One region of the Streptomyces sp. NPDC058663 genome, then DNA from elsewhere that is predicted to be linked to it. Evidence: riboswitches for the same ligand, from Rfam matches in the RefSeq annotation. Region 1 holds a riboswitch; the other holds the start of a gene.

Region 1 (3,902 bases):
GTGATCGCGGGCTTCACCGCGACCGGGTTCGCCTTCACCGAGAACATCCTCTATCTGGGCAACGCGTTCGGCGAGGACCAGGCGTACGGCTTCTCCGGTCTCGGCGCGGTGACCGCGGGCACCTTCTTCGTCCGCGTGATCATGTCGCCGTTCGCGCACCCCCTGTTCACCGTGCTGACCGGCATCGGCTTCGGCCTGGTGGCGCTCGTACCCGCCCGCCGGGGCCGCGCCCGCACCTGGGCGCGGGTGCGCAGGGTCGCGCTGCCGCTGCTCGGGCTGCTCCTCGCGATGGGCATGCACGCCCTGTGGAACGGGTCGGCTGCCTTCGGCCCGCTCGGCTTCTACGCGGTGTACGGGCTGTTCATGGTGCCGGTGTTCGCGTTCCTGACCTGGCTGTCGATATGGACCCGGCAGCGCGAACTGCGGCTGCTCGGTGCCGAACTGCCCTCGTACGCCGCCGCCGGCTGGCTGGATCCGGCCGAACCGCTCGCGCTGTCCTCGATGCGGGCCCGCTCACTGGCCCAGGGGTACGCGGCCCGGTCGTACGGTCCGGCCGCCGCCCGCGCCGTCGCCGAGTACGAGGGGTTCGCCACCGCGCTCGCGTTTCTGCGGTACCGGGCGCGGCGGGGCGTGGCCTCCCCCGCGGCGGCCGCCGACTTCGCCGCCCGCGAGGGGGAGTTGCTGCACCAGCTCTGGCAGCGCAAGCGGATCGCCGGCCCGGCGCTGGTGTACGCCGCCCAGGTCACCGGGCGCATACGGATGCTGCCGCCGCCGTACCACCCGGCGTACGCGGCGGCGTACAACCCGTACCGGCGCTGACCGCCGTGACCGGTGCTGACCACCAGCGCTGACCGGCGTCGGCCGGCCGGCGGAGCGTCAGACGGTGAGGCCCTTGCCGCGCAGCCAGGCCGCCGGGTCGATGCCGTCGCCGCCGGGGGTGTGCACCTCGAGGTGCAGGTGTACGCCGGAGACGTTGCCGGTGGCGCCCATGTTGCCGATCACCTGGCCGGTGGAGACCTTCTCGCCGACGGAGACGCTCATCTGCGAGAGGTGGCAGTACCAGACCTCGGTACCGTCCGGGAGTTCCAGGACGATCCGGTAGCCGTACGAGCCGGACCACCCGGCCGACTTGACGGTCGCGCCGTGCACGGCCTTGAGCGGGGCGCCCGCCTGGCCCGCGAAGTCGAGGCCGGTGTGCTGCCCGGAGGACCACATCGACCCGGACTGACCGTAGGTGGCGGTCAGGGTGTACGAGGAGACCGGCATCGAGTAGCTGGCGGCCAGCTTGGCGAGCCGCTCGGCCTCCGCGCGCTTCTCGGCGGCGACCCTGGCCCGCTCCTCGGACTCGGCCTTGTCCCTGGCCGCCTTCTCCACCTTGGCGAGAGCCTCGTCGCGCTGCTTCTTCGCCTCGGCGGCGGCGTCCGCGACGGCCTTCGCCCGGGCGGCTTCCTGGACGGCCTCGTCGGCGGCGGAGCGCTGCTGCTCAGCCTGCTGGAGGATGCGGGCGCGCAGGCTGTCGCCCGCTCCCGCCTGCTGTGCGGCGGGAGCGTCCGCCCGGCCGTCGGCGGCGGCCACGGGCGCCGCGGCCGTCATCAGTTCCTCGCCGGTACCGGCGGCGGACCCGTCCCCGGAGTCCGCGCCGTCGCCGGCGCCCGGAACAAGCGAGCCGAGCGATTCGGTGATCTGGTCGGGCAGCGATATGGAGACGGCGGGCTTGTCCTGCGCGGTGGCGATGCCACCGGCGCCGACGGCGGCGATCACGCCGACACCCAGCACGGTGGAGCTGCGGGCCAGGGAGCCGCGCTGCTTGGCCACCCGGTGCTTGCCCCGGACCGGAGCGACGGAGTCCGCCGTGGGGTTCCACTCCTCGGCCGAAGCGGCGGGGCCGTTGAACGCCACGAAGCCGTCGTGACCGGCGCGCTGCTGCGGCACGGTCTGCAGGGTGGCGGTGGCGGTCGTCGTGGCCGGGGAAGTCGCGGTGGCAGGCGCCGCGGTGGCGTACGCCGGGGTGGCGGGACCGGCACCGTAGCCGTAGCCGGTGTCCTCCGGCCCGTCGGTGTCGTTCGGGACGCCGTACGCCCCGTACGAGAAAGCGGGGGCTGTGGGGGCTTCGGGGGCAGGCCTGTTGGACGCCACGGAGGCGCGCTCCTTTCCTTCCTTCTCGCCTACCGGGTTAGCTGACGGGTTCGGAGCAGGAAGGTCTCCTACGGGCCAGGTGCGGCCCGATTCACCCCAATTGGTGGTTCCCCGGTTTCCTCACGGAATTCGGCGCACGCGCGCGGCGCCGTCTCTGACGACGGCTGGGACGACCGCGCTGCGTTATCGAACGTTAATAGACACACAAGTGGAATACCAAGCCGTTCCACTTGATCGTTAACCCGGAGCACACATCCGTGGCCTGGACATCGCACCCAAAACCGCATCAATCCGGGCGACCCATGGCCCCCTTGACGCTTCCTCGGCCACACCGATTTCGGCGCGCGCAAACTCTCCACAACTGATAGATCGTCAATTGTTATGCGCGCCGCGCTGCTTCGCGCACGCCCCGTGACAACCCGTAGCCGCCGCACGGCCGCCCCCGCGACGGCCGACCGTCCTGCGACGCCGTCACGTCCGCTTCACGCGCTCCGCGTCCACCGTGACGGCCGCTGGGCGCTCCCCACGTCCGCCCTTCACGATCTCCACCGCCCGCCGCCGGGCGCTCCCCGCGTCCGCCGTCACGGCCGCTTCACGATCTCCACCGTCCGCCGCCGGGCCGGCTGCCGCTCCCCCGGCCTCCCGACCGCGAGCAGTGCCATGTCGTCCGTCTGCTTGCCGCCCGTGTGCACCCGCACGTCGCTCGTCAGGGCATCCAGTACGGCTTCGGGGCCGGGGAAGAGCGAACGCCGCAGCCGGGCCGCCGGATCGTAGAAGACGCCCGCCGCGTCCCGCGCCTCCGAAAGCCCGTCCGTGTAGAACACCAGCGTCGCCCCGCCCGGGAACGCGAACTCCCGTGCCCGGTCCGGCCACTCCCCCAGGTCCCCCATCCCCAGCGGCAGTGCGAACTCCTCCGGCGCCAGCACGTCCAGTTCGCCGTCCCCGTACAGCAGCAGCGGCTCGGGATGCCCCCGGTTCACCAGCCGTACGACGTCGCCCTCACGCGGGATCTCGGCCAGCACGGCCGTGGTGAAGCCCTCCATCACGTCCAGCCCGTCGCGCCGCCTGCCCTCCCTGGCCAGCGCCCTCTCCAGCCGCCGCGCGACACCCTCCAGGCTGCTCTCCGTCTCGGCTGCCTCCCGGAACGCGCCCACCACCACCGCGACCGCCTCCACGGCCTCAAGCCCCTTGCCCCGTACGTCTCCCACCACCAGCCGGACCCCGTACGGGGTGTCCTGCACCGCGAAGAGGTCGCCGCCGATGAAGGCGTCCGCCTCCGCGGCCTCGTACCGTGCCGCGATCTGCAGCCCGCCGATACGTTCCGGTGGCGTCGGCACGACGGCCCGCTGGGCGGCTGCCGCGATGACCCGGGCCGAGGCCAGCCGGCGGTCGCCGCGGCGCACCACCCGGTTGATGAAGACGGCCAGCGCGGCCACCGTCAGCACCGTCACCAGCTCGGTCACCGACAGCACCTTCAACAGCGAGTCGTCGCCGATGCGCAGCCCCACCACGGCCAGCACGGAGAACACCGCCGTCACCACGGTGGCGACGAGACCGAAGAAGGGGGCAGCGACCAGTGGGGCCGCGGTGAACAGAGGGGCGGCGGTGAAGTTGGGCGGCGACAGCTCGTCGTAGACCAGCCCGCCGACGATCATCAGGGCGGGCAGCACCCGGACGAACCGCCGGCTCTTGCGGCCCCCCGGCTCCACCGGCTCCACCCAGCCCTCGGTCCCGCTGTCCTCGGTCCCGTCACCCTCGCGCCCGTA
Region 2 (3,902 bases), on a different contig from region 1:
AAGGAGCTCTTCCCGGCAGCCCTGCGGATGTCGCGCCCCCGTCAGGGCACCGAGAAGACGGTCAAGAACGTCGACTCCGCCGCCGTGCGCGCCTTCTACGAGGCACACGTCCGTCCGGCCACCGCCACCGCGGTCGTCGTCGGCGACCTGACGGGCACCGACCTGGACGCCGTCCTGGCCGACACCCTGGGCCAGTGGACGGGCAACACCGCGGAGCCGCGCCCGATGACGCCCATCACGGCCGACGACACCGCACGGGTCGTCGTCGTGGACCGTCCGGGCGCCGTGCAGACGCAGCTGCTGATCGGCCGCATCGGCGCCGACCGGCACGACCGTCTGTGGCCCGCCCAGGTCCTCGGTACGTACTGCCTGGGCGGCACCCTCACCTCCCGCCTGGACCGTGTCCTGCGCGAGGAGAAGGGCTACACCTACGGCGTACGCGCCTTCGGCCAGGTGCTGCGGTCCGCCGCCGACGGCAGCGGCGCCGCCATGCTGGCCATCAGCGGTTCCGTGGACACCGAGTCGACGGGACCCGCACTGGACGACCTCTGGAAGGTCCTGCGCAAGCTGGCGGCCGAGGGTCTCACCGACGCCGAGCGCGACGTCGCCGTGCAGAACCTGGTGGGCGTCGCCCCGCTCAAGTACGAGACGGCGTCGGCCGTCGCGGGCACGCTGGCCGACCAGGTCGAGCAGCACCTGCCCGACGACTTCCAGGCCCGGTTCTACGCCCAGCTCGCGCAGACCGGCACGGTGGAAGCCACCGCGGCCGTGGTGAACGCCTTCCCGGTGGACAAGCTGGTCACCGTACTGGTGGGCGACGCCTCCCGGATCGCCGAGCCGGTCCGTGCGCTCGGCATCGGCGAGGTCACGGTCGTCACCGGCTGACGGTGTGTACCGGGGCCGCGGCCCCGGGAGACCGCGCCGGGGCACGTGGTGGATGCCGTGCGGGTGACCGATCAAAGGTCATCCGGCACGGCCTCGCAAAGCAGGACAAGGAGGACCCTGGCGGCAGATAAGTCGCCGGGGTCTTCCTGTATGTCCGCTTTGTTGGGGAGGTGGCGTGTCTGCCGTGTGGGCTGCGTTACAAAATCCCGTCTGTGTTTGGAGATTGAAAGAGAGCCCGCTTAGCGTCGGTCCGGCTGCCCGCCAGAGTGCGCCGCAAACCGCGGCACCGGGCAGCCATCGCCGAGTCCCCGTCAGGCGCGAGCCTGGGGAGCCGGGGACCCATATGAAGTCCCTGGGGTGAATCGGACGCCATTGCCCTTCACGGGCCGGTGGGGTCCGTAGGAGACCTTCCTGCTCCGAACCCGTCAGCTAACCCGGTAGGCGAGAAGGAAGGAAAGGAAACAGCCACTTCATGGCGTTCACCCGTGCCGCCGGGAAGCACCGTCGCCCCTCCGTGCTGTCGCGCAGGAGCGCGAACATCGCCGGAGTCGCCGCCCTCACCACGACCGGCGTCATCGGGACGCTGGCCCCGCAGGCCCTCGCCGCCGAGCAGGACCTGGCCGCCGAGGACACCGGCGCCATCCGCACCGTCGTCATGGACTCGGTGCCGCAGACCCTCTCCGAGAAGGTCGAGGCCCAGGCCGCCGCGCAGCTGGAGGCCTTCGAGAAGGCCGAGGCCGAGCGGAAGGCCGCCGAGGCCCGCAAGGCGGAGGCCAAGCGCAAGGCCGAGGCGAAGATCAAGAAGGAGCGGGAGGAGCGCGAGCGCGCCGCCCGTGAGGCCGAGCGCAAGCGCCTCAACACCTTCCAGCTGCCGGTCGCCGGTTCGTACGTCTCCACCGGCTACCAGACCGGCGGTGCCATGTGGTCCTCCGGCAGCCACTCCGGCGTCGACTTCCACGCCTCCTCCGGCAGCTCCGTCGTCGCCGTGGGCGCGGGCACCGTCGTCGAGGCCGGCTGGGGCGGCGCCTACGGCAACAACGTCGTGATCAGGATGAACGACGGCTCGTACACCCAGTACGGCCACCTCTCCTCGATCGGCGTCTCCGTCGGCCAGTCCGTCACCCCCGGCCAGCAGATAGGCCTCTCCGGGTCCACCGGCAACTCCTCGGGACCGCACCTGCACTTCGAGGCCCGCACCTCCCCCGAGTACGGCTCGGACATCGACCCGGTCGCCTACCTGCGCGGCCACGGCGTCAGCGTCTGACCCGCCCGCTCCGCCCGCTCCGCCCGCTCCTCCCGCTGCGCCCCGGCTCCCCGCGAGCCGGGGCGCAGCTGTTTAACCTGCCGGTGATCTCCCGAATTCCTGCCGTAATTCCCCGGTGTTGTCATGGAGCGGACAGCAGATGCCGGTGGGCAGACGGAGGTTCGGGCATGCGCGTTCCCGCGCGTTCGGTGTGTACGGCGATCCGGGACGACATCGTCTCCGGCGTTCTGCCCCGCGGCAGCCGGCTCACCGAGGAGGTGCTGGCCCGCCGGTACGGCGTCTCGCGCGTCCCGGTCCGGGAGGCGCTGCGCACGCTGCAGGCCGAAGGCTTCGTCACCACCCGCAGGCACATGGGCGCCTGCGTCGCCGAGCCGACCGCGCAGGAGGCCGCCGACCTGCTGGAGCTGCGGGTGATGCTGGTGCCGCTGGGGGCGGCGCGTGCGGCCGTCCGGCGTACCGAGCCGCACCTGAGGGTGTTGGGCGGGCTGGTCAGGCTGGGCCGGGAGCGGGCCCGGCGGCCCGAGGGCGAGGACCTCACGGCGCTCGGCAGCTGGTTCCACGAGACGCTCGCCCAGGCCTCCGCCAGCCCCGGGCTCATCACTCTGCTCACCCAGCTGGGGCACAAGATCGCGTGGATGTACGTCGCCGAGAGCCCGGCCAGGCCCGCCGAGACGTGGGCCGAGCGCGGGGCGATCGTGGACGCGGTGGCGCGGCGGGACGCGGACCGGGCCAGGGCGCTGACCGCTCGGCACGTGGAGCAGGCGGTGTCGGCGTACCGCCTGAGGACCGTGCGGGCCGCCGCGGACCTGGCGGGCGGCAGGAGCTGACGCGGGCCTTGCCGGTCCCGGGCTGTAGGTACCGGTCCGGGCTGTAGGTACCGGTCCGGGCTGTAGGTACCGGTCCGGGCTGTACGTACCGGCCCCGGGCTGTACGTACCGGCCCCGGACCGGTTGCGCCCCGGACCGTCCCCGCCTGCCCCTGGCCGTACCCACCGGCCCCGTATACGAGCGCGGTATACGGGGCCGGGCACGCGGAAGCCGCGGCTCCCGGTGCTGGGAACCGCGGCTGCCGCGGAGATTCGCCCGTACGGGCGCGGCCTTCTGGAGGCCGCGGGGGTCAGACGGTCTCGGGGAGTTCGTCCAGGCCCTCGGCGACCAGCTTCGCGAGGCGGTCCAGGGCGGCGTCCGCGTCGGCGGACTCGGACCCCAGCACGATCTCCTCGCCGCCCTGCGCGCCCAGGCCCAGCAGCGCCAGCATCGAAGCGGCGTTGACCGGGTTGCCGCCCGCCTTGGCGATGGTGACGGGGACGCCGGTGGCCGTGACGGCGCGGACGAAGATGGAGGCGGGGCGGGCGTGCAGGCCCTCGGCCCAGCCGACGGTGACGCGGCGCTCAACCATGGTGTAGCCCTTCGTGTTCATGCTTGGTTGTCTAGACCAGTCTCTCATGTGGTGCGGGCTGCTCTGCCCGGCGGAAGCCTCGGCGAAGATCCCGCCGCACGTCCTGCCGGAAGCCCCGGTGCGGAGTACTGCCGACCGCGCCGCTCCACCCGGAACAGGACCAGACTGCCCCGCACTCTCCGGCCCCGCGAGTCGTAGGCTGCCTCCATGGGCATGGCTGCGGACGATGCGGATCAGGCGAAGCAGGACGCGGGCCCCGGGGCCCCGGAGTTCGTGTACCCGGACCACTGGGAAGCAGACGTGGTGCTGCGCGACGGCGGGACCGCGCGCATCAGGCCCATCACCACCGAGGACG

The links. A riboswitch is a leader RNA that binds a small molecule or an ion and turns the genes downstream of it on or off. The one in region 1 is predicted to bind cyclic di-AMP.
Region 2: it holds a riboswitch for cyclic di-AMP, as region 1 does, so the genes downstream of both, ACFWVV_RS00945 (M23 family metallopeptidase) here and ACFWVV_RS04885 (M23 family metallopeptidase) in region 1, are expected to answer to the same signal.

The regions. Positions count from the first base shown of each region.
Region 1 is NZ_JBHXRV010000005.1:16,820-20,721, forward strand. Features, by position in the region: gene ACFWVV_RS04880 (PrsW family intramembrane metalloprotease) at 1-819, shown strand, start outside; gene ACFWVV_RS04885 (M23 family metallopeptidase) at 877-2,136, opposite strand; cyclic di-AMP (ydaO/yuaA leader) riboswitch at 2,148-2,281, opposite strand; gene ACFWVV_RS04890 (PP2C family protein-serine/threonine phosphatase) at 2,718-3,902, opposite strand, start outside.
Region 2 is NZ_JBHXRV010000001.1:233,503-237,404, reverse strand. Features, by position in the region: gene ACFWVV_RS00950 (M16 family metallopeptidase) at 1-885, shown strand, start outside; cyclic di-AMP (ydaO/yuaA leader) riboswitch at 1,174-1,344, shown strand; gene ACFWVV_RS00945 (M23 family metallopeptidase) at 1,358-2,149, shown strand; gene ACFWVV_RS00940 (GntR family transcriptional regulator) at 2,317-2,976, shown strand; gene ACFWVV_RS00935 (HPr family phosphocarrier protein) at 3,266-3,547, opposite strand; gene ACFWVV_RS00930 (GNAT family N-acetyltransferase) at 3,755-3,902, shown strand, end outside.